One region of the Pseudomonas sp. Marseille-QA0332 genome, then DNA from elsewhere that is predicted to be linked to it. Evidence: predicted binding sites of a transcription regulator. Region 1 holds the regulator's gene; the other holds the start of a gene.
The links. The regulator sigma-54, encoded in region 1, starts transcription at its own class of promoters, with help from an activator protein. The targets are predictions, from matches to a motif close to ANTGGCATNNANNTTGCTNT.
Positions count from the first base shown of each region.

Region 2: the regulator sigma-54 is predicted to act here: its motif matches at 6,502-6,521, upstream of glnA (glutamate--ammonia ligase).

Region 1 is NZ_CM143106.1:4,334,065-4,346,000, forward strand. Features, by position in the region: gene yjgA (ribosome biogenesis factor YjgA) at 1-378, opposite strand, end outside; gene pmbA (metalloprotease PmbA) at 486-1,832, shown strand; gene ACY8GK_RS19990 (FagA protein) at 2,243-2,644, shown strand; gene ACY8GK_RS19995 (class II fumarate hydratase) at 2,637-4,013, shown strand; gene ACY8GK_RS20000 (DUF2753 family protein) at 4,053-4,514, shown strand; gene ACY8GK_RS20005 (superoxide dismutase) at 4,516-5,127, shown strand; gene ACY8GK_RS20010 (ZIP family metal transporter) at 5,138-6,031, shown strand; gene ACY8GK_RS20015 (HPr family phosphocarrier protein) at 6,061-6,333, opposite strand; gene rapZ (RNase adapter RapZ) at 6,353-7,207, opposite strand; gene ptsN (PTS IIA-like nitrogen regulatory protein PtsN) at 7,210-7,674, opposite strand; gene hpf (ribosome hibernation-promoting factor, HPF/YfiA family) at 7,683-7,991, opposite strand; gene ACY8GK_RS20035 (RNA polymerase factor sigma-54) at 8,071-9,564, opposite strand; gene lptB (LPS export ABC transporter ATP-binding protein) at 9,763-10,488, opposite strand; gene lptA (lipopolysaccharide transport periplasmic protein LptA) at 10,489-11,013, opposite strand; gene lptC (LPS export ABC transporter periplasmic protein LptC) at 11,000-11,572, opposite strand; gene ACY8GK_RS20055 (KpsF/GutQ family sugar-phosphate isomerase) at 11,679-11,936, opposite strand, start outside.
Region 2 is NZ_CM143106.1:3,063,033-3,074,968, reverse strand. Features, by position in the region: gene secB (protein-export chaperone SecB) at 1-112, shown strand, start outside; gene trmL (tRNA (uridine(34)/cytosine(34)/5-carboxymethylaminomethyluridine(34)-2'-O)-methyltransferase TrmL) at 199-654, opposite strand; gene ACY8GK_RS14255 (hypothetical protein) at 653-1,090, shown strand; gene ntrC (nitrogen regulation protein NR(I)) at 1,538-2,968, opposite strand; gene glnL (nitrogen regulation protein NR(II)) at 2,965-4,050, opposite strand; gene ACY8GK_RS14240 (chorismate mutase) at 4,284-4,850, opposite strand; gene glnA (glutamate--ammonia ligase) at 4,998-6,404, opposite strand; gene thiI (tRNA uracil 4-sulfurtransferase ThiI) at 6,736-8,190, shown strand; gene typA (translational GTPase TypA) at 8,317-10,137, shown strand; gene ACY8GK_RS14220 (YkgJ family cysteine cluster protein) at 10,237-10,641, opposite strand; gene ACY8GK_RS14215 (glycogen/starch/alpha-glucan phosphorylase) at 10,823-11,936, shown strand, end outside.

The sequences.
Region 1 (11,936 bases):
TTCGTTGACGAAGCGCTCCAGGTCTTCGTCGTTGCCGTCGACCAGCCGGTCGCGCCAGCGTTCCAGGGCATGGAAGCGCTCGTTGTATTCGCGCGTGGAGGTGTCGAGCTGGTCGATCACCGAAGTGATGGCCTCGATGTCCTGGTCGCGCATCAGCTTGCCGATGAACGACAGATGACGTTTGCGAGCGATGTGCGCGGTGTGCTTGCTGGCTTCGGCCAAGGCCTTGCGCAGGGCATCGGTGAGCGGCAGGCGCGCCAGGGTATCGGGCTTGAGCGTGGTGAGACGCTCGCCGAGTTCGACCAGGGCGTGCAGTTCACGCTTGATCTGGGTCTTGCTTTTTTCGCCGTCGAAGGCGTCGTCGTATGAATCAACCATGGTGGCAGTCCGCTGGAAAACGCCGCCATGATAACCACTCGGGGGCCGCTTGTCCGGCCCGGTCGGTCGATGACCCATGCCGAACACAGAATTAGTGGGAGAGAACCATGAGCGCAGTCCAGAGCATAGGCCCGCAGGACCTGCCAGCGTTGCAGGATCAGGTCGAACAGATCGTCGCCGAAGCGCGCCGCCAGGGCGCCAGCGCCTGCGAGGTGGCCGTTTCGCTGGAGCAGGGGCTGTCCACCACGGTGCGCCAGCGCGAGGTGGAGACCGTCGAGTTCAACCGCGACCAGGGTTTCGGCATCACCCTCTACGTCGGCCAGCGCAAAGGCTCGGCCAGTACCTCGGCCAGCGGTCCGCAAGCCATTCGCGAAACCGTGGCCGCTGCCCTGGCGATCGCCCGGCATACATCCGAGGACGAATGCGCCGGCCTGGCCGATGCGGCCCTGATGGCCAGCGAGATTCCCCAGCTCGATCTCTATCATGACTGGGGCATCGCGCCGGAGAAGGCCATCGAGATGGCCCTGGAATGCGAGGCCGCGGCGTTCGATGCCGACAGCCGGATCAGCAATGCCGACGGTACCAGCCTCAATACTCATCAGGGCTGCCGCGTCTATGGCAACAGCCACGGCTTCGTCGCCGGCTATGCCTCCACCCGGCATAGCCTGAGCTGCGTGATGATCGCCGAAGGCGAAGGGCAGATGCAGCGCGACTACTGGTTCGACGTGAACCGCCAAGGCCCGTTGCTGGCCAGCCCGCGCAGCATCGGCGAACACGCAGCTCGCCGTGCCGCCAGTCGCCTGGGCGCGCGGCCGGTGCCAACCTGCGAGGTGCCGGTGCTGTTCTCTGCCGAGCTGGCGGGCGGACTGTTCGGCAGTTTCCTGGCGGCGATTTCCGGTGGCAACCTGTATCGCAAGTCTTCCTTCCTCGAAGGCGCCATCGGTCAGCGACTGTTTCCCGCCTGGCTGACCCTCGACGAACGCCCGCACCTGCCGCGCGCGCTCGCTAGCGCCGCATTCGACGGCGATGGCCTGGCCACCTATGCCAAGCCGTTCGTGCAGGATGGCGAGCTGGTTTCCTACGTTCTGGGTACCTATTCAGGGCGCAAGCTGGGCCTGCCAAGTACCGCCAACGCTGGCGGTGTGCACAACCTGTTCGTGACCCACGGCGACGAGGACCAGGCAGCGCTGATACGCCGCATGGACCGTGGGCTGCTGGTGACCGAACTGATGGGCCATGGGCTGAACATGGTTACCGGCGACTATTCGCGCGGTGCGGCGGGTTACTGGGTGGAGAATGGCGAGATCCAGTTCGCCGTCCAGGAGGTGACCATCGCCGGCAACATGAAGGACATGTTCCAGAAGATCGTGGCCATCGGCAATGACATCGAGACCAGAAGCAATATCCATACGGGTTCGGTGCTGATCGAGCGGATGACCGTCGCAGGTAGTTGAGGGGGCGCGCAACGCTCCTGAAAAAGCCACCAGCCGTGAGCGGCCGCCGTCGAGACGCCGAGCCGGCCGCGACGGATCGTGGAGCGGCAACCCTGCAAAGCGCCACCGATGGACGCTGGAAGCTCGGCCCGCGTAGGAGGCCGCCGTGCCGCGATGGCCCCCTGCGGTGGGCCGCCATTTGCCGCCGCGGCGCTCCCTCTGTCAAGCCATCATCGCGCTCTGCCGCCAGTACCACCCGAACGCTGGCAGCCACCTTCCTGCCAGGTCCTAACGCCGCTGCGCGCCCTGTCGCGGCCGGACCTGCGCCGGCATCGCCCCTGCACGACCCTCGACTCTCACATTTCCCCTGCGCTCTTGAAGTGATTACATTTATCAATTAATAATGAATATCATTACAAGGCTACCCAGTGATGATGTCCATGAAACCCATCCTTCATGAGCTGCCCTACCTGGAAAACTGGCGCTGGCTGAGCCGGCGCATCCGCTGCGCCCTGGAACCGGACGAACCGCGTCTGATCGAGCATTATCTCGCCGAAGGGCGCTACCTGGTGTGCTGCACCGACACCAGCGCCTGGACCGTGGCGCTGACTTCCTTCCAGCTGCTGCTCGATACCGCTTGCGATCGCATGCTGCCCTGGCACTGGCGTTGTTTGTGCCTGGACCAGGCCTGGCGCCCGCTGCTCGACCTGCGCCGGCTCGACCGTCGCGAGCACAACGCGCGCTGGCAGCCTTATGCACTGCAACTGGCCAGCTGTGCGTTGCTGCCTTCCATTTCCCCCGATGAACTGATGCAAGGATTTGATGATGAGTGATACCCGTATCGAGCGCGACAGCATGGGTGAGCTGCAGGTGCCGGCCCAGGCGCTGTACGGCGCGCAGACGCAGCGCGCGGTCGACAACTTTCCCATCAGCGGGCAGCGCATGCCTGTACAGTTCGTGCGTGCTTTGCTGTTGGCCAAGGCGGCAGCGGCGAAGGCCAATGTCGAACTCCAACAACTGACGGCCGAGCAGGGCGCGGCGATCGTGCAGGCGGTCGAACAGCTGTTGGCGACGGACTTCATCGAGCACTTCCCGGTGGATGTCTTCCAGACCGGTTCCGGCACCAGTTCGAACATGAACGCCAACGAAGTCATCGCGACCCTGGCCAGCCGGATCGTCGGCGCCGCCATCAGCCCCAACGACCACGTCAATTGCGGGCAGAGCAGCAATGACATCATCCCGACCACCATCCATGTCAGTGCCGCCCTGGCCTTGCACGAGCAACTGCTCCCGGCGCTGCGCCACTTGGCGCAGGTGATCGATGACAAGGCCGGCCAGGTCCACCCATACGTCAAGACCGGCCGCACCCACCTGATGGATGCCATGCCGGTACGCATGAGCCAGGTGCTTGGCGGCTGGTCGGCCCAGGTCCGCGGCGCGCTGGCGCATCTGGAAGCCATCTTGCCCAGCCTGCAGGCCCTGGCCCAGGGCGGTACCGCGGTGGGCACGGGCATCAATGCCCATCCGCAATTCGCTGCCACTTTCGCCCGCCAGCTCGGCGGGTTGACCAAGATCCAATTCGCGCCTGGTGCCAACCTGTTCGCCCTGATCGGTTCCCAGGACACTGCGGTGGCCTTGTCCGGCCAGCTCAAGACCGGTGCCGTGGCGCTGATGAAGATCGCCAACGACTTGCGCTGGATGAACTCGGGCCCCTTGGCCGGCCTCGGTGAAATCGAGTTGCAGGGGCTGCAGCCGGGATCGTCGATCATGCCGGGCAAGGTCAACCCGGTCATCCCGGAGGCCACCGCGATGGTCGCCGCCCAGGTGATCGGCAACGACGCCACCATCGCCGTGGCAGGCCAGTCCGGCAATTTCGAGCTGAATGTGATGTTGCCGGTCATCGCCCGCAACTTGCTGGAAAGCATCGAGCTGATGGCCAACGCCAGCCGCCTGCTGGCTGACAAGGCCATCGCCAGCTTCACGGTCAACGAAGCCAGGCTCAAGCAAGCCCTGGCGCGCAATCCGATCCTGGTCACTGCCTTGAATCCGATCATCGGTTACCTGAAGGCGGCGGAAATAGCCAAGACTGCCTACAAGCAGGGGCGTCCGATCATCGACGTGGCCTTGGAGCATACCGATCTGTCGCGCGATCAGCTGCAGGCGCTGCTCGATCCGGAAAAACTCACAGCTGGCGGCATCTGAGGCATCAGGCGCCAGCGGTCATCGTCGAGGAGGTACGTCATGCAGCACTGGAAACGCACCACGGAAATTGCCAATCGCCTGTTCGAACAAGGGGAGCTGGTCGATGCACGAGAGCATTACCTGCAGGCCCTGGCGCTGGCGCAGGTCCTGTTCGAGCGTTGGCATGACGTCGACGAAGCGGTAGCCGCGCTGGTCATCGCCCATCACAACCTGGCCGACCTGCACTTGCGCCTGGATCAGCCCCAGGAAAGCGCCGACTACCTGTGCGCGGCCCACCAGCACTTGCTCCAGGCCAGCCAGCAACCGCGTCTGTCGCAGGCGCTGCGCGAGGCGGCCCTGCGCCACAGCGCCAGGACCTATACGGAGCTTCTGAACTTCATAGGCGAACATGGACAGTACCCGCGCACCGCACGTCTGCTCGAACGACATACGCTGCAGACAAATGCACTCACCGCCAAAGCTGATGTCGAAACTCGCAACCACCCACATGGAATCCATTGACATGCCACATACATTGCCAGCGTTGCCTTACGCCTACGATGCTCTGGAACCGCACATCGATGCCCAGACCATGGAAATCCACCATACCAAGCACCACCAGACCTACATCAACAACCTCAATGCCGCCATCGAGGCAACCGAGTGGAAGGATTTGCCGATCGAGAAGCTGGTCGGCGCGGTCAAGCAATTGCCGCAGAACCTGCAGGGGCCGGTGACCAACAATGGCGGTGGCCACGCCAACCACAGCCTGTTCTGGACCATCATGTCGCCGCAGGGCGGCGGTAAGCCACAAGGGCAGGTGGCCAAGGCCATCGACGAGCAACTGGGCGGTTTCGACGCTTTCAAGGAGGCCTTCACCAAGGCTGCGCTCAGCCGTTTCGGCAGTGGCTGGGCCTGGCTCAGCGTCACCCCGGAAAAGAAACTGGTGGTCGAGAGCACGGGCAACCAGGACAGCCCATTGATGCACGGCAACACGCCGATCCTGGGTCTGGACGTCTGGGAGCACGCCTACTACCTGAAGTACCAGAACCGTCGTCCCGAGTACATCGGCGCCTTCTACAACGTCGTGGACTGGGCCGAAGTGGAACGTCGCTACGCCGATGCCTTGAAGTGAGCCGACGGCCATGCGCTCGGAGGTGATGTCCGTCAGCAGTGTGCGGCTGTTTCGCCTGGCCCTGGGTACTTTGCTGTTGCTGGTCGGAACCGCGCTGCTGCTGGCGCGAGGCATCGCCTGGCTGGACCTCGAGCCGCGCATGCTGCGCGCGCTCGAGGGCGGTGCGCTGTGCGCCCTGGGTACGGCGCTGGGTGCCGTTCCGGTGCTGGTCATTCGCAACATGCCGGTGGCTCTGGCCGACACATTGCTGGGATTTGGCGCTGGGGTGATGCTCGCGGCGACAGCCTTCTCGCTGATAATCCCCGGCCTGGATGCTGCCCAGGCCATCGGTTTCAGCGCCTGGGGCGCGGGTGCCTTGATCAGTACCGGGCTGCTGTTCGGTGCGCTGTGCCTGTTCCTGGTAGACCTGAAGGTGTCCGGGGCTTCGGCGCAGGCCTTGGTAGGCACCGAGCAGCGCCCGGTGGTCGCCGCCCGGATCTGGCTGTTCGTCATTGCCATCATCGCCCACAACATCCCCGAAGGCATGGCCATCGGTGTTTCGGCCGGTGGCGGCATGTCCGATGCGGACAGCCTGGCCATGGGCATCGCGCTGCAGGATGTGCCCGAAGGGTTGGTCATCGCGCTGGTACTGGCAGGCGCCGGTATGCCCCGCTTCCAGGCCTTCCTGATCGGAGCGGCCTCCGGCTTGGTGGAGCCGCTGGCCGCGGTCATCTGCGCCTGGCTGGTGAACGTCGCCGAACTGCTTTTGCCGCTCGGCCTGGCCTGCGCGGCTGGGGCCATGCTGCTGGTCGTCACCCAGGAGATCATTCCCGAGGCGCGCAGCAATGGGCATCATCGGCTGGCGAGCCTGGGTCTATGCTGCGGCTTCTGCCTGATGATGGTGATGGACACGGCGATGTCCTGACGCTACCGAGGGTGGCTGGCCAGGCCCGGCTACTCGCCTTCGTCGAAGCGGTTGTCGATCAGTTCGACCAGTGCCTGCAGCGCTTCGTCTTCCTGCTCGCCCTCGGTATGCACATGAATCTGGGTGCCCTTGCCAGCGGCCAGCATCATGACCGCCATGATGCTCTTGCCATCCACCAGGCGGTCGGCGGCACGACCGACCTTCACCTGGCAGGGAAAGCGTCCGGCCACGCCGACGAACTTGGCAGCCGCGCGAGCGTGCAGCCCCAACTTGTTGATGATGGTGATATCACGAGCGGGCATGTTCGGGCGGATCCTGTGGCTAAAGGTCGCGATGGCGGACCTGGACGTTTTTCAGAGACTGCTGCAGCAGCAGGCCGAGGCGCTCGGTCAGATATACCGACCGATGATGACCGCCCGTGCAGCCGATAGCGATGGTGACATAGGCCCGGTTGCTGGCGGCGAAGCGCGGCAACCACTTGAGCAGGTAACTGGAGATGTCCTGGAACATTTCCTCGACGTCAGGCTGGGCGGCCAGGTAATCGATGACCGGTTGCTCCAGGCCGGAGTGCTCGCGCAGTTCCGGTTTCCAGTACGGGTTGGGCAGGCAGCGTACGTCGAAGACGACGTCGGCATCGACCGGCATGCCGCGCTTGAAACCGAACGACTCGACCAGGAACGCCGTGCCTGGCTCGGGCTGGTTGAGCAGGCGCAGCTTGATCGAGTCGCGCAGTTGGTAGAGGTTGAGATTGGTGGTGTCGATCTTCAGGTCGGCCAGGTCGGCGATCGGCCCGAGCAGCTCGCTTTCCACGCGAATGGCTTCGGCCAGCGAGCGATTGGCGTTGGTCAGCGGGTGGCGCCGACGGGTCTCGGAAAAGCGCTTGAGCAAGGTATCTTCGTCAGCGTCCAGGTACAGCACATCGCATTGGATATGCCGGGCCCGGGCATCTTCGAGCAGCTCGGGAAAACGCGACAGATGGCTGGGTAGGTTGCGGGCATCGATCGATACCGCCACCTTCGGTTGCAGCAACTCCGTATTGAGCAGGGCGTTTTCCGCCAGCTGGGGCAGCAGGCCCGCTGGCAGATTGTCGATGCAATAGAAGCCGTGGTCTTCCAGGACATCCAGGGCGGTGCTCTTGCCGGAGCCGGATCGGCCGCTGACGACGATCAGACGCATGTTCAGCCGCCGTTCTGTACGTCCAGGACAACCTGGTACAAGGCTTCGTTGCTGTCGGCATCCCGCAGCCTGCGGCGCACGTCTTCCCGGTCAAGCATGCTGGCGATCTGGCGCAGCAGTTCCAGGTGCGCATCGGTGGCCGCCTCCGGTACCAGCAGGACGAACAGCAGGTCCACCGGTTCGCCATCGATGGCGTCATAGTCGATGGCCGCATCGAGGTGCAACAGTGCGCTGACCGGTGCCGTGCAACCGGCAAGTCGGCAGTGGGGAATGGCTATGCCATTGCCGAAACCGGTGGAGCCCAGCTTCTCGCGGGCGACCAGTTTCTCGAAGACGTCTTCCATTTCCAGTTCCGGCACTTCCCTGGCGATCAGGGTGGCGGTTTCCTGGAGCACGCGCTTCTTGCTGCCGCCCGGCACGTTCACCAGGGAACGGCCGGGGGTCAGGATGGTTTCAAGTCGGATCATGGATGGGGTCAGCGGGCTGCTGCGCCTTGCAGCAGGTTCTGCTGTTTTTCCTTGTGTTTTTTCAATTGACGGTCGAGCTTGTCGGCAAGGGCATCGATCGCTGCGTACATGTCTGCGTCCTCGGCATTGGCTACCACTTCGCCACCAGGAATCTGCAGGGTCGCCTCGACCTTCTGCTGCAGCTTCTCGACCTTCAGGATGACCTGCACGTTGGTGATCTTGTCGAAATGACCCTCCAGGCGCTTGAGCTTCTGGTCCAGATAGTCGCGCAGCGACGGGGTGACTTCGACATGGTGTCCACTGATGTTGACTTGCATACAGCTTCTCCTTTGTTGCCCGTGCAATGAAGAGGCAGGTATTGCACCTGCCACTGGAACGCTGTGATACATCCGAGGGCTACATCAGTCGCTTGCGTTCACTCGACGGTGCGATGCCGAGCGACTCGCGATATTTGGCGACGGTGCGACGGGCGACCTGGATGCCTTGTGCCTCCAGTAAACCAGCGATCTTGCTGTCGCTCAATGGCTTTTTCTGATTTTCCGCGGCGACCAGTTTCTTGATGATCGCGCGAATTGCCGTGGACGAGCATTCGCCGCCCTCGGAGGTGCTCACGTGACTGGAGAAAAAGTATTTCAATTCATAGATGCCGCGCGGGGTGTGCATGTATTTCTGGGTGGTGACCCGAGAAATGGTCGACTCGTGCATGCCCACCGCTTCGGCGATATCGTGCAGGACCAGCGGTTTCATCGCCTCGTCGCCATGGTCGAGGAAGCCGCGCTGGTGCTCGACGATCTGCGTGGCGACCTTCATCAGCGTCTCGTTGCGGCTTTGCAGGCTCTTGATGAACCAGCGCGCCTCCTGCAACTGATTGCGCATGAAAGTATTGTCGGCGCTGGTATCGGCGCGGCGCACGAAACCGGCGTACTGCGGGTTGACGCGCAGGCGCGGCACGGCTTCCTGGTTGAGCTCCACCAGCCAGCGGTCGTTGTGCTTGCGCACGATCACGTCCGGCACCACGTACTCGGGCTCGCTGCTCTCGATCTGCGAGCCGGGGCGCGGGTTGAGGCTTTGCACCAGTTCGATGACCTGGCGCAGCTCGTCTTCCTTGAGCTTCATCCGGCGCATCAGCTGGCTGTAGTCGCGCGCGCCCAGCAAGTCGATGTAGTCGGTGACCAGGCGTTGGGCTTCGTTCAGCCAGGGCGTGCCGGCCGGCAGCTGGCGGAGCTGCAGCAGCAGGCATTCGCCAAGGTCGCGCGCCGCCACACCGGCAGGTTCGAACTGCTGGATGCGGTGCAGGACGGCCTCTACCTCGTCGAGTTCGATATCGAACTCGGGATCGAAGGAGGCGCAGATCTCCTCGATCGATTCCTCCAGGTAACCCTTGTCGTTGATGCAGTCGATCAGCGTGACGGCGATCAGCCGATCGGTATCGGACATCGGTGCCAGGTTCAGCTGCCACAGCAGATGGCTTTGCAGGCTCTCGCCGGCAGTCGTGCGGGTGGTGAAGTCCCACTCGTCATCGTCGCCAGCCGGCAGGCTGCTGGCGCTGGTCTGGTAGATGTCCTCCCAGGCCGTGTCGACCGGCAGCTCGTTGGGGATGCGCTCGCTCCAGTCGCCTTCATCCAGGCTATCGGCGCCGAGCGTCGCCTCCTGGTTGCCGTTGTCCTGGGTTTCGGCGACCGGCTTGTTCTCGACGTTGTCGGCCATCGGGTCGCTGTTGTCGAAGTCGTCGCCGTCTTCCTGGCGTTCGAGCATCGGATTGGACTCCAGCGCTTCCTGGATTTCCTGCTGGAGATCCAGGGTGGAAAGCTGGAGCAGACGGATGGCCTGTTGCAACTGCGGGGTCATCGTCAGTTGCTGGCCCATTTTTAGGACGAGCGATGGTTTCATGGCTGGGGCTTAATACCTTGTTCGCCGGCGCACATGCGCCATCCACTACACATACACGAAGCGCCGGAGCGCTTGAATCAGGCAAACCATATGCCTGAAATCGCTTCGTTTGCCTAGGGCTTGCACGAAAAGTGCCTGCGCGACGAGCATGCCGCAACGGGGCGCGACAGCTCGCGTCGGCCCTCGGCGCCCATGACGTCAGAGCCGGAACTCGTGGCCCAGATAGACCTCCTTCACCAGCTCGTTGGCGAGGATTGTTTCGGCATCACCTTCGGCAATCAGCTTGCCGTCGTTGACGATATAGGCCGTCTCGCAGATATCCAGCGTTTCGCGGACGTTGTGGTCGGTGATCAGCACACCGATGCCCTTGGCCTTGAGGTGATGGATGATCTGCTTGATATCGCCGACGGAAATCGGGTCGACCCCCGCGAAGGGTTCGTCGAGCAGGATGAATTTCGGCGCCGTGGCCAGGGCCCTGGCGATTTCCACGCGGCGACGCTCGCCACCGGAGAGGCTCATGCCCAGGTTGTCGCGAATATGGCTGATGTGGAACTCCTGCAGCAGCGACTCGAGTTCCTTGCGTCGCCCTTCGCGATCCAGGTCCTTGCGGGTTTCCAGGATCGCCATGATGTTGTCGGCCACCGAGAGCTTGCGGAAGATCGAGGCTTCCTGCGGCAGGTAGCCGATGCCGGCGCGGGCCCGACCATGCATTGGCTGGCGACTGACGTCCAGGCTGTCGATGAGCACGCGGCCCTGGTCGGCCTGGACCAGGCCGACGATCATGTAGAAGCAGGTGGTCTTGCCGGCGCCGTTCGGGCCGAGCAGGCCGACGATCTGGCCACTGTCGATGGACAGGCTGACGTCGCGCACGACTTGCCGCCCCTTGTAGCTCTTGGCCAGGTGCTGGGCTTTGAGGGTCGCCATTTACTCGGCCTTCTTCTTCGGCTGGATCACCATGTCGATACGCTGGCGCGGGGTGGTGACGTTGCCGCCACGGCCGGCGGTCGCCACTTGCGACTTGGTGTTGTAGACGATCTTCTCGCCTTCGGTGCTGTTGCCGTCGTTGGTCACCTTGGCACGGTCGGTCAGCACCACCAGGTCCTTGAGCGCCTGGTACTGGATGGTGACCGCCCAGCCCTGCATCTTGTCCGGCTTGGCCGTGCTCTGCTGCTGCTCGAAGTAGGCCAGGTTGCCCACCGAGGTCACGGTGTCGATGTCGCCCGACTCGGCGCGGGTGAGGGTGACGGTGTTGCCTTTGATCACCATCGAGCCCTGGGTGATGATCACGTCGCCGGTGTAGGTAGCCACGCCCTTCTTATCGTCGAGATGGGCATTGTCGGCCTGGATCCGGATAGGCTGGTCACGATCGGTCGGCAAGGCCCAGGCGCTCGCGCTTCCCAGTGCTGCGCTCAGGCTGAGCAAAAGGGGGAGGGTTTTAACGAGCCTCATACTGTCCTCTTACGTTGGACAGCAGGTCCATCCTGCCGTCTTTCAAATAGGCTTTCATGCCCTTGCCCGTAGTGGTGCCACCGGCGCCGTCGATTCTAACGGCTTGCTCGGTCTGCGCATATTGCTTCTGCGGGAACACGGTCATGCGAGCAGTGGTAATGATGGTTTCACGCTGTCTTTCGTCGGTGCGCGCCACGCGCACCTTGTCGATCAGCTCGACCTCGGTGCCGTCCGGGTTGACCTCGGCCCGCTCGCTCTGTACATGCCAGGGGTAGGGCGTGCCGCGGTACATGTGCAGGTCGGGCGCGGTCAGCAGGGTCACCTCGCTGGCCTTCAGGTGTTCGACCTTGTCGGCGGTCATTTCGTACTGCACCTTGCCGTCGGGAAGGTACTGGATACTGTGCGCGTTGATCGCATAGTAGTCGATGGCGCTTTCGTCGACTTGTGCCAGGGGCTTGTCGAGGAAGCTTTCCGGACTGACGTTCCAGTAGCCGATCGCGACCAGCAGCGCGGCGATCGCGCCGAGGATGACGATGTTGCGGGCTTTCTTGCTGAACATATCAAGCTCTACAGGTAATGGGCGTTGACCGCGTCCAGGCCACCGCGGACGCGCAGCATAGACGTGCGACACCGGCGCACGCCAGATTGCTCAGGACTGGCATGCATCAAAGCACGCCCGCGCGCAGCAGGTCGTGCATGTTCAGGGCGCCGATCGGGCGGTCCTGGGCATCGACCACGGCCAGTGCGTTGATCTTGTGATCCTCCATGATCTTCAGTGCCTCGGCTGCGAGCATGTCGGGGCGCGCGGTCTTGCCATGCGCGGTCATGACATGGTCGATCAAGGTCTGGTGGACATCGATGTTGCGATCCAGGCTGCGCCGCAGGTCGCCGTCGGTGAAGATGCCAGCCAGGCGCCCGTCGGC
Region 2 (11,936 bases), 1.3 Mb from region 1:
CACCCGTGGCTCGTTCCCGGCGTTGATGCTTTCGCCGGTCAACTTCGACGCCCTGTATGCCCAGGAAATGCAGCGCATGCAGGAAGCTGGCGAGGCACCGTCGCTGCAGTGACGTGACGCCGCGTGCTGGGCAGAAAAGCGCCTTGCGGGGCGCTTTTTTCATGGCCGTCGGACAGGGACCCGGTGCTTGCGGCAGGTTCAGGCAAAGCCTTGTTGGCGCCAGGCCTCGTAGACCGTCACGGCCACGGTGTTGGACAGGTTCAGGCTTCTGCATCCTGGCTGCATCGGCAGGCGTAGACGCTGCTGCGCGGGCAGGTTGTCGAGGATCTCGGTGGGCAGCCCACGGCTTTCCGGGCCGAACAACAAGGCATCGCCTGGCTGGAAGGCGACTTCATGGTACGGATGCGAGGCTTTGGTGGTGAAGGCGAACAGGCGTGGCTGGCCGAGGCTTTCCAGGCAGGCGGCCAGGCTCTCGTGACGCTTGAGCGTGGCATACTCATGGTAGTCCAGCCCGGCGCGGCGCAAGCGCTTGTCGTCCAGCTCGAAGCCGAGCGGCTCGATCAGGTGCAGGTCGCAGCCGCTGTTGGCACAGAGCCGGATGATGTTGCCGGTGTTGGGCGGGATTTCTGGTTGAAAAAGGATGACATGAAACATGCACGGCTCCAGGCATGAAGATGACGCGCATTCTACCCCTGAACCGGACCCGCGTTCTAAAGCCTGGCCACGGGTGCTGCTCTCCCTGGCCCTGTTCGGCATGCTGGTGGGCTTGATGATTGGCCGCCTGACCGCGCCCGAGCCACGACTGCTGGAGCGTGTCGAGGTCGTCGAGAGTGGCTTGGACCTGTGGTTCAACGAGGCGCCGAAGCTGCATGGCGAAACGGTGGATGGCACCTTGGCGCTGGTGTTCGAAGCCCAAGGCAAGGCGCGCCGTGGACAGTTGCGCATGCAAGGCAAGCCGGTTGGCTGGCAACTGCGCGAGAGCGACCATGGCATGCTGTTGACGGTGGTCGCCGCGCGTCCTCTGCAGGGCGAATGGAGCCTTGCAGAGGAGGCGGGGCGCTGGCGGGTGCAGGTGAGGCTGCACGAATAAAAGAGGGGATATCCTGGCCTGCCTGTACCAGGGTCCCCGAAACTGGAGATACCTGACTTAATGCAGGTGCCGTGCCAGTTTCGCAATGGCCCTGTAATCAGGGTTTGCGGGTTGTCGCAGGGGAGGGCCAGGGGAAATATTGCCTTCTGGCAGTGCAGCAGGCACAGGATCGGTGCAATGTGGCTGGAATCACACCCGCTAGAGCGGTGGCCGCCGGACCGGCCGCGATGGCCCGCAACGCGGCCCCAGGGTCTGCCAGACCTCTCGCCGACACGGCCCGCACGGGAGCAATTGGCTTTCTAGTCTGCGGATCCTGGGACCGCTCGTGCCCTGTCGCGGCACAGCGGCCGTTACACGCGAGGTGTGCTTCCAGCGCCATCGGTGGGTGTTTGCAGCGCGCGACGCGAAACAATCGCTCGGATCCACCTCGATCCCGACGGCTCAATGTTACTCGCCGTCGTCTTCGTCCGTGCCATCGACCTTCATGCCCAGTTCCTTGATCTTGCGTGTCAAGGTATTGCGGCCCCAGCCCAGCAGCACGGCGGCATCGCGGCGGCGGCCGGCGGTGTGCTTCAGGGCGGTCTCGATCATGATGCGCTCGAAGCTGGGCACGGCGCTGTCCAGCAGGTTGGACTGGCCACGCGCAAGCGCCTGGTCGGCCCACTGGCGCAAGGCTTGCTCCCAATTGGTCACCGGTGCGGTGTCCTGCGGCAGGTTCAATAGCTCCGGTGGCAGGTCGCCGATCAGCACTTCGCGGCCAGAGGCCATGACCGTGATCCAGCGGCAGGTGTTTTCCAGCTGACGGACGTTGCCTGGCCAGGGCAGGTTGCGCATGAACGCCTCGGTTTCCGGCTTGAGCAGCTTGGGCTCGACCGCCAGTTCCTGGGCGGCGCGCCCGAGGAAGTGACGAGCCAGGGTAGGGATGTCTTCACGCCGGTCGGCCAAGCGCGGGATATGGATACGGATCACGTTCAGGCGATGGAACAGGTCCTCGCGGAACTTGCCGGCCTGGACCAGGGTTTCCAGGTTCTGGTGAGTGGCCGCGATGATACGCACATCGACCTTCACCGGTACATGCCCGCCGACCCGATAGAACTCGCCGTCGGCCAGGACCCGCAACAGTCGCGTCTGGGTATCGGCGGGCATGTCGCCGATTTCGTCGAGGAACAGCGTCCCGCCGTCGGCTTGCTCGAAACGTCCGCGGCGCAGGTTGGCCGCGCCGGTGAAGGCGCCTTTTTCGTGCCCGAACAGCTCGGACTCCATCAGGTCCTTGGGAATGGCTGCCATGTTCAGGGCGATGAACGGAGAGGCAGCCCTCGGGCTGTGTCGGTGCAGGGCATGGGCGACCAGCTCCTTGCCGGTACCGGACTCGCCGTTGATCAGCACGGTGATGTTGGAATGACTGAGTCGGCCGATGGCCCGGAACACTTCCTGCATTGCCGGCGCCTCGCCGATGATTTCCGGGGTGCGGGCTAGGCTGGGTGGCGCGGCGAGACCTTGCTGTTCCTGGGCATGCTGGTTGGCGCGCTTGACCAGCGAGACGGCTTCGTCGACGTCGAACGGCTTGGGCAGGTACTCGAACGCCCCGCCCTGGTAGGACGCCACGGCGCTGTCAAGGTCGGAATGGGCGGTCATGATGATGACCGGCAGGCGGGGATGCTGCTCACGGATCTGGGCCAGCAGGTCCAGGCCACTGGTGCCAGGCATGCGGATATCGGAAATGATCACGTCCGGTTGCTGTCTGGCCAGGCGGCCCATGACCCCGTCGGCGCTGTCGAAGCTCTGGGTGGTCATGCCTTCCTGTTGCAGGGCTTTTTCCAGGACCCAGCGGATCGAGCGGTCGTCGTCGACGATCCAGACGGTTTCACTTCGGCTCATGAGGCTGTGGCTCCTTGTTCCAGGGGCAGGAAGATCGAGAAGGTGGTATGCCCGGGATGGCTCTCGCATTCGATCAGACCCTGGTGCTGGCTGATGATGTTCTGGGTGATGGCCAGGCCCAGCCCGGTGCCGTCCGGGCGTCCGCTGACCATGGGATAGAAGAGGGTGTCCTGCAGTTCCGGGGCAATGCCAGGGCCGTTGTCGATGATCTCGACACGAGCCACCAGGCGGTGCCGCGTGTGACCGATGGTGAACTGCCGCATGGCCCGGCTGCGCAAGGTGATGCGCCCCAGGCGCAATTCGTTCTGGCCGCCGATGGCCTGCATGGCGTTGCGCACGATGTTGAGCACGGCCTGGATCATCTGCTCGCGATCGATGAGGACATCCGGCAGGCTCGGGTCGTAGTCGCGGGCCAAGGTGATGCCGCCCTGGCTTTCCGCTTCCACGAGGCTGCAGACACGCTCGAGCACTTCATGAATGTTGGTCAGCGCCAGGGAAGGCAGCTTGTTCGAGCCGAGCATGCGGTCGACCAGATTGCGCAGGCGGTCCGCCTCTTCGATGATCACGTTGGTGTAGTCGCGCAGTTCGGCGCTGGGCAGCTCTCGGGCCAGCAACTGCGCGGCCCCGCGGATACCACCCAGGGGGTTCTTGATCTCGTGGGCCAGGCCACGGACCAGCATCTTGGTGGTTTCCTGCTTGGAGAGCTGGGCTTCTTCCTTGGTGATGCGCAGCAGCCGGTCGCGCGGATGAACCTCGATCAGCAGCAACGTCTGGCCCTGGTTCAGGATTGGCGTGACGGCGTAGTCCACGGTGAGGGTCTGCCCCGTCAACGATGTCAGCTGGGCCTCGCGCTTGGTGAAAGGGTGCGCCTGCTCGACGGCCTGGCGCAGCGAGTTGAGTGCCTCGGCCGACTCGGTGAACAGCTCGCTGATGAACTGGCCATGGCTGCGTTGGCCGCTGACGGCCAGCAGCATTTCCGCGGCCGGGTTCATGTACTCCAGGCGCAAGGCGCCGTCGAGCAGGAGGGTCGCGGTGGTCAGGTTGTCCAGCAAGAGACGGTGCAGTGCATCGCTGATGGTCATGGGGCGTCGTTGACCTCTTTTGGCACATGGATGCCTCGGTATGGACCGTAGGCGAACGCGCCGACAATCCGCTGATGCTGGAAAAATGCAAGAACCAAACCAAGGCTCCGAAACGAAGCGAGGTTTTTAGGAAAAGACCTCTATTCGGGCATGTCCCGGTGTCGAAGGCCCTGACGGCATGACAAGACGCCCCGTAATGAATTTTCTAGCCATGGAAGTAGTCGGAGAATGCACTATTTTGGAGCATTTTCGGCCAAGTGAGCTTGGCAAAGTCGTCCAGTGGCACGGGCCAGCGCAACCTGCCTGAGCATGTCGTCCGAACGCTCTGCCAAGGCAGCGGCCAGTCGCTCCTGGCATTGCGGCCAGCTCTGCTGGTCGAAGCGGGCAAGCTCGTCAAGCAGTTGGTGCTGCAATCGGTCCAGTCGCGGGCGCAAGACCTGGCCCAGGTCCTGCCGCTCGAGGGCCGGCGCTTCACCCAGGGCATGCCAGCGCGACAGCAAGGTGTACTGCACCAGCTTGCTGGCTTCCATCTGGTCGACGAAAAAGTCTTCTGCCCGATCAGGCGCCAGGTCATGGTCGGCTGCTGCCAGGCGAACCGCGGCGATGACCTGGCGCTCCCGTTCGCTGGCCTGGACCGGCTGGCCAAGGTCCCATTTGTGCAATGCAACGATATCGGCCAGTTCCAGGCGTCGCTCGATGGTATCAAGCAGGGGCGTGATGGTTGGGTCGGCAGGTGCGGTAGTGGCGCAGCCAGCCAGGGCGAAAAGAACAAGCGAGCAGGCAGGAAAGGTCGGGCGCATGATGGAAACTCCAGGTCAGAAGTTCCGAGTCTGCTCCGTGGATCAGGCCATACCAGTCGGCGCTTTCCCGTATGCTTGTCCGAAAAGCAAGAACGGCCTCCAATGGAGGCCGCTCGCGGATGCATCGAACGCCTGGCGTCGCCTACATCAGACGCTGTAGTACAGGTCGTACTCCAACGGGTGGACGAAGGTGCGGACCTTGATCTCTTCCTCGGACTTCAGCTCGATGTAGGCATCGATGAAGTCGTCGGAGAACACGCCGCCCTTGGTCAGGAATGCACGGCCCTTGTCCAGTTCTTCCAGGGCTTCCTTCAGGCTGCCACAGACCTGCGGGATTTCCTTGGCCTCTTCCGGTGGCAGGTCGTACAGGTTCTTGTCGGCGGCATCGCCAGGGTGAATCTTGTTCTGGATGCCATCCAGGCCGGCCATCAGCAGGGCGGCGAAGCACAGGTACGGGTTGGCGGCCGGATCCGGGAAGCGGGCTTCGATGCGGCGGGCTTTCGGGCTGGACACGTACGGGATGCGGATCGAGGCCGAACGGTTGCGTGCCGAGTAGGCCAGCATGACCGGGGCTTCGAAGCCTGGCACCAGGCGCTTGTAGGAGTTGGTGGACGGGTTGGTGAAGCCGTTCAGGGCCTTGCCATGCTTGATGATGCCGCCGATGAAGTACAGGGCGGTATCGGACAGGCCGGCGTAGCCTTCGCCAGCGAAGGTGTTCTTGCCTTCCTTGGAGATGGACATGTGCACGTGCATGCCCGAGCCGTTGTCGCCATACAGTGGCTTGGGCATGAAGGTCGCGGTGCGGCCATAGGCATCGGCGACGTTGTGTACGCAGTACTTGAGAGTCTGTACTTCGTCAGCCTTGGCCACGAGGGTGTTGAACTTGACGCCGATCTCGTTCTGGCCGGCAGTCGCTACCTCGTGGTGGTGCACTTCGACGACCTGGCCCATCTCTTCCAGGGCATTGCACATGGCAGTGCGGATTTCATGATCGTGGTCGACCGGCGGCAGGGGGAAGTAGCCGCCCTTGACGCCCGGACGGTGGCCCTTGTTGCCACCTTCGACGGCCTGGTCGGTCATCCAGGAGCCCTGCTCGGAGTAGATCTTGAACATGGCGCCGGAAATGTCGGACTTGAACTTCACTTCGTCGAAGATGAAGAACTCCGGCTCCGGGCCGACGAAGACGGTGTCGCCGATGCCGGTGGACTTCAGGTATTCCTCGGCGCGACGGGCGATGGCGCGCGGATCGCGGTCGTAGCCCTGCATGGTGGAAGGCTCGATCACGTCGCAGACGAGGATCAGGGTCGGTTCTTCGGTGAACGGGTCCAGCACGGCGGTACTGTCATCCGGCAGCAGGATCATGTCGGAAGCTTCGATGCCCTTCCAGCCTTCGATGGAGGAACCGTCGAACATTTTGCCAGCTTCGAAGAAGTCGTCTTCCAGTGCATCGCGAGCTGGCATGGTGACGTGTTGCTGCTTGCCTTTGGTGTCCGTGAAACGCAGATCAATCCACTTGACGTCATGATCCTTGATGAGTTGAACCGACTTCGACATGTTGTCCTCCGGATGGTCTAGGGCACGGTGGGCCGCTACCCTGGAAAAAGGTTGCCGCTGGGCGCGCATAGTCGGCCAAGCTTACCTGCCTCACAAGGGAGCAAATTGCATGCCAGTGCCCGAAAATGGCCAGGTTGCGCCATGTACGTGCTTGCGCACGGCATCTCGGTGCAAAACGGCCGACTGGATGCACCCTTTGGATGCATTCAAGGCAACATGCGCACCAAAAAAGTGCCATGCCTGCCGTCTGTACAAAAGTTGCTCAAAGCTTGAGCAATTTCCGCTATAATTCGCGCCCCCCATTTTCGGCAGGCATGCGCGCGCTGTTTTCATGAAACTCATCGTCAAAGTCTTTCCAGAAATCACGATCAAGAGCCGGCCGGTGCGCAAGCGCTTTATCCGCCAGCTCGGCAAGAACATTCGTACCGTGCTCAAGGATCTCGATCCGCAGCTCGCGGTCGAGGGTGTCTGGGACAATCTCGAGGTGAACACCTGCGTCGAGGATGAAAAGGTTCAGCGCGAAATGATCGAGCGCATGACCTGCATGCCCGGCATCGCGCACTTCCTGCAGGTCGAGGAATACCCGCTGGGCGACTTCGACGATATCGTCGCCAAGTGCCGGGAGCACTTCGGCCACCTGCTGGCCGGCAAGCGCTTCGCCGTTCGCTGCAAGCGCGGTGGCCATCATGGTTTCACCTCGATGGACGTCGACCGTTATGTCGGTAGCCAGCTGCGTCAGCAGTGCGGTGCCGCCGGCATCGACCTGAAACATCCCGAGGTCGAAGTGCGCCTGGAAATCCGTGACCAACGCCTGTATGTGGTGCATACCCGCCATCCAGGCATCGGCGGTTATCCGCTGGGCGCCCTCGAGCAGACCCTGGTGCTGATGTCCGGCGGCTTCGATTCCACCGTCGCGGCCTACCAGATGATGCGCCGCGGGCTGATGACGCACTTCTGCTTCTTCAACCTCGGCGGCCGAGCCCACGAGCTGGGCGTGATGGAAGTGGCCCACTACCTGTGGAAGAAATTCGGCAGCAGCCAGCGCGTGCTGTTCATCAGCGTGCCCTTCGAGGAGGTGATCGGCGAGATCCTCGGCAAGGTCGACAACAGCTACATGGGTGTCACGCTCAAGCGCATGATGCTGCGCGCCTCGGCGCGCCTGGCCGATCGCCTGGAAATCGACGCGCTGGTCACCGGCGAGGCCATCTCCCAGGTATCCAGCCAGACCCTGCCGAACCTCGCCGTGATCGATCAGGCTACCGACAAGCTGGTGCTGCGTCCGTTGCTGGCCAGCCACAAGCAGGACATCATCGATACCGCCTACCAGATCGGCACCGCCGAATTCGCCAAGCACATGCCTGAATACTGCGGCGTGATCTCGGTGAACCCGACCACCTGCGCCAAGCCGCACCGGGTCGCCCGCGAGGAAGAGCAGTTCGACATGGCCGTGCTCGAGCGCGCCCTGGAGCGCGCCCGCTTCATCTCGATCGACAATGTCATCGACGAACTGGGCAAGGACGTGGAGATCGAGGAAGTCGCCGAGGCCCTGCCAGGGCAGATCGTGATCGACATCCGCCATCCCGATGCCCAGGAAGACGAGCCGCTGGTGCTCGAGGGCGTCGAAGTGCAGGCGTTGCCGTTCTACGCGATCAACAGCCGCTTCAAGCAGCTCGATGCCAACCGCCAGTACCTGCTTTATTGCGACAAGGGCGTCATGAGCCGCCTGCATGCGCATCATCTGCTCAGTGAGGGACATGCCAATGTGCGTGTTTATCGTCCGGCATAAGGTTCCGGGGCTCAATGGCGGCAGCATCCGCCATCGCCCTCCCGACCCACGGGCCCGCTGAGCACCATTCATTCATATTGGCCGCCTAGACTGGCGGCAACCGAATCCTCTGATCGAGATACACCTGTGATCGAAAATCTGCGTAACATCGCCATCATCGCCCACGTCGACCATGGCAAGACCACCCTCGTCGACAAGCTGCTGCGCCAGTCCGGCACCCTGGAGCGCAACGAGCTCAACGACGAGCGCGTGATGGACTCCAACGACCAGGAAAAAGAGCGCGGCATCACCATCCTGGCGAAAAATACCGCCATCAACTGGAATGGCTATCACATCAACATCGTCGACACCCCCGGCCACGCCGACTTCGGTGGCGAGGTGGAGCGTGTGATGTCGATGGTCGACTCCGTGCTGCTGCTGGTCGATGCCCAGGACGGCCCGATGCCTCAGACCCGCTTCGTGACCAAGAAGGCCTTCGAAGCCGGCCTCAAGCCGATCGTGGTCATCAACAAGGTCGACCGCCCGGGCGCGCGTCCCGACTGGGTGCTGGACCAGATCTTCGACCTGTTCGACAACCTCGGCGCCACCGACGAACAGCTGGACTTCAAGGTCGTCTACGCCTCGGCCCTGAACGGCATCGCCGGTCTGGACCACACCGACATGGCCGAAGACATGACCCCGCTGTACCAGTCGATCATCGACAACGTACCGGCACCGAGCGTCGACCTCGACGGCCCGTTCCAGATGCAGATCTCGGCACTGGACTACAACAGCTTCCTCGGCGTCATCGGCGTGGGCCGCATCGCCCGTGGTCGCATCAAGCCGAACACCCCGGTGGTTGCCATCGACACCAACGGCAAGAAGCGTAACGGCCGTATCCTCAAGCTGATGGGCCACCATGGCCTGCACCGCGTCGACGTCGAAGAAGCCCAGGCAGGCGACATCGTCTGCATCAGCGGTTTCGACGAGCTGTTCATCTCCGACACCTTGTGCGACCCGACCGCCGTCGAGGCGATGAAGCCACTGACCGTCGACGAGCCGACCGTCTCGATGACCTTCCAGGTCAACGATTCGCCGTTCTGCGGCAAGGAAGGCAAGTTCGTCACCAGTCGCAACATCAAGGACCGTCTGGACAAGGAGCTGCTGTACAACGTGGCCCTGCGCGTTCAGGAAACCGACTCCCCGGACAAGTTCAAGGTCTCCGGTCGTGGTGAGCTGCACCTGTCGGTGCTGATCGAAACCATGCGTCGTGAAGGCTTCGAAATGGCCGTGGGCCGTCCTGAAGTGATCATTCGCGAAGTGGACGGTGTGAAGCAGGAGCCGTTCGAGAACGTCACCATCGACATCCCTGAGGAATCCCAGGGCAAGGTCATGGAAGAGATGGGCCTGCGTAAGGGCGATCTGACCAACATGGTGCCCGATGGCAAGGGCCGCGTTCGCCTGGAGTACAACATTCCGGCCCGTGGCTTGATCGGCTTCCGCAACCAGTTCCTGACCCTGACCAACGGTGCCGGCATCCTGACCTCGATCTTCGATCGCTACGACACCATGAAGTCGGGCCAGATGTCCGGCCGTTTGAACGGCGTGCTGGTATCGGTCGAGACCGGCAAGGCGCTGACCTACTCGCTGGAAACCCTGCAGGCGCGCGGCAAGCTGTTCGTCGAGCATGGCCAGGAGATCTACAATGGTCAGATCATCGGCCTGAACAGCCGTGACAACGACCTGGGCGTGAACCCGACCAAGGGCAAGAAGCTCGACAACATGCGCGCCTCGGGCAAGGACGAAGTCATCGCCCTGGTACCGCCGGTTCGCCATACCCTGGAGCAGGCACTCGAGTTTATCCAGGACGACGAACTGTGCGAAGTGACGCCGAAGTCGATCCGTCTGCGCAAGAAGATCCTGGACGAAGGCGAGCGTACCCGCGCGGCCAAGAAAGCCAAGGCCTGATCGCCAGCGCTGGCTGAATGAAAAAGCCCCCCGCCGCAAGGCCGGGGGCTTTTTCGTGCCCGGGTTGGACCCGCTGCCAGGGCTATGGGCAGAAGGTGTTCAACGCCCAGGCATCCTTGGCTTGTAGGCACAGTAGCCCGGCCGCGGCCCGACCTTGGGATGGTTGCGGCAGGTATCCGGACGCTTGTCGTAGATGGTGCACAGCCGGCTCTTGCGATCTAGGTAGAGGCAATCGTCGTTGCTCATCCGGGCCAGAGTGAAGATGCCCGACTTCTGATTGAAGCGTTCGATGATGCCGTCTTTCTGCAGGCGCTTGGCCACGTTCTTCGGCGGCTCGTCCTGCTCGAATTCGTCGACCACTCCGATGCGGATCAGGTCCTTGATCTTCACCTCCACCGGTAGTGTGCAGCAGGTCGAGTGACAGCCTCCGCACATGTGGCTGGCATAACGTTGCCAGGTGTCCAGGCGGTCGACTTCGGCAGCGGCGATCAGGGTCGGTTTCATTTTTCGACAAAGGGCAAGGGGACGGGGCGCGCGATCATACCGGAGTCGCCAGGCCTGTGGATGACCTTTCGCCGGTTCGGCGCACGCGGCAGAAACCTCGAACCCAGCCAGGCGCTGCGTGTCGAAGCGTCTAGGCTCAATCTTCCCATCCGTATTTCGTCAACTTGCCCGAGGACGCTGCATGTCTCAGGAACTCACCGCACGTGACGCAGAGGTGGCTGCCTTCCGCGCCGCTGTACTGGACAAACTGACCTACGCGGTCGGCAAGGATCCGGAGCACGCCTTCGAACACGACTGGTTCGAAGCCGTCGCCCTGGCCGCCCGCGACCACATGGTCGATCACTGGATGGATCACACCCGCCAGTCCTACAGACGCAGCCAGAAGCGGGTCTACTACCTCTCCCTGGAGTTCCTGATCGGCCGGCTGCTGTACGACAGCCTGAGCAATCTCGGCTTGCTGGAGATCGCTCGCCAAGCCATGGACGGCCTGGATGTGGACCTCGAACGGATCCGTCTGCTCGAGCCCGATGCGGCTCTGGGCAACGGCGGGCTAGGGCGCCTGGCGGCCTGCTTCATGGAAAGCATGTCGACGCTCGGCATTGCCGCGCATGGCTATGGCATCCGCTACGAGCACGGACTGTTCCGCCAGGCGGTGGTCGATGGCTGGCAGCAGGAGCAGACCGAGAACTGGCTGGATTTCGGCAACCCCTGGGAGTTCGAGCGGGCCGAGGTGATCTATCCGATCAGCTTTGGCGGCAGCGTCGAAACCGTGCAGGACGCCGACGGCCAGCAGCGACAGATCTGGACCCCAGGCGAGACGGTCCGCGCGGTCGCCTACGACACGCCTGTGGTCGGCTGGCGTGGCGCCAGCGTCAATACCTTGCGGCTGTGGCGGGCACGCGCGCTGGAGGAGCTGCACCTGGAACGCTTCAACGCCGGCGACCACCTCGGGGCAGTGGCGGAGGTGGCCCGGGCAGAAAGCATTTCGCGTGTGTTGTACCCCGCCGACAGCACCGAAGCCGGCCAGGAGCTGCGTCTGCGCCAGGAGTACTTCTTCGTCTCGGCATCCTTGCAGGACTTGCTGCGACGCCACCTGACCATGCACGAGACGCTGCTGAATTTGCCCGACGCGGCTGCCATCCAGCTCAATGACACCCACCCGTCGATCGCGGTGGCCGAACTCATGCGCCTGCTGGTCGACCTGCACGAGATCCCTTGGGATACCGCCTGGGACCTGACCGTCAGGACCTTGGCCTATACCAACCACACCTTGCTGCCCGAGGCCCTGGAAACCT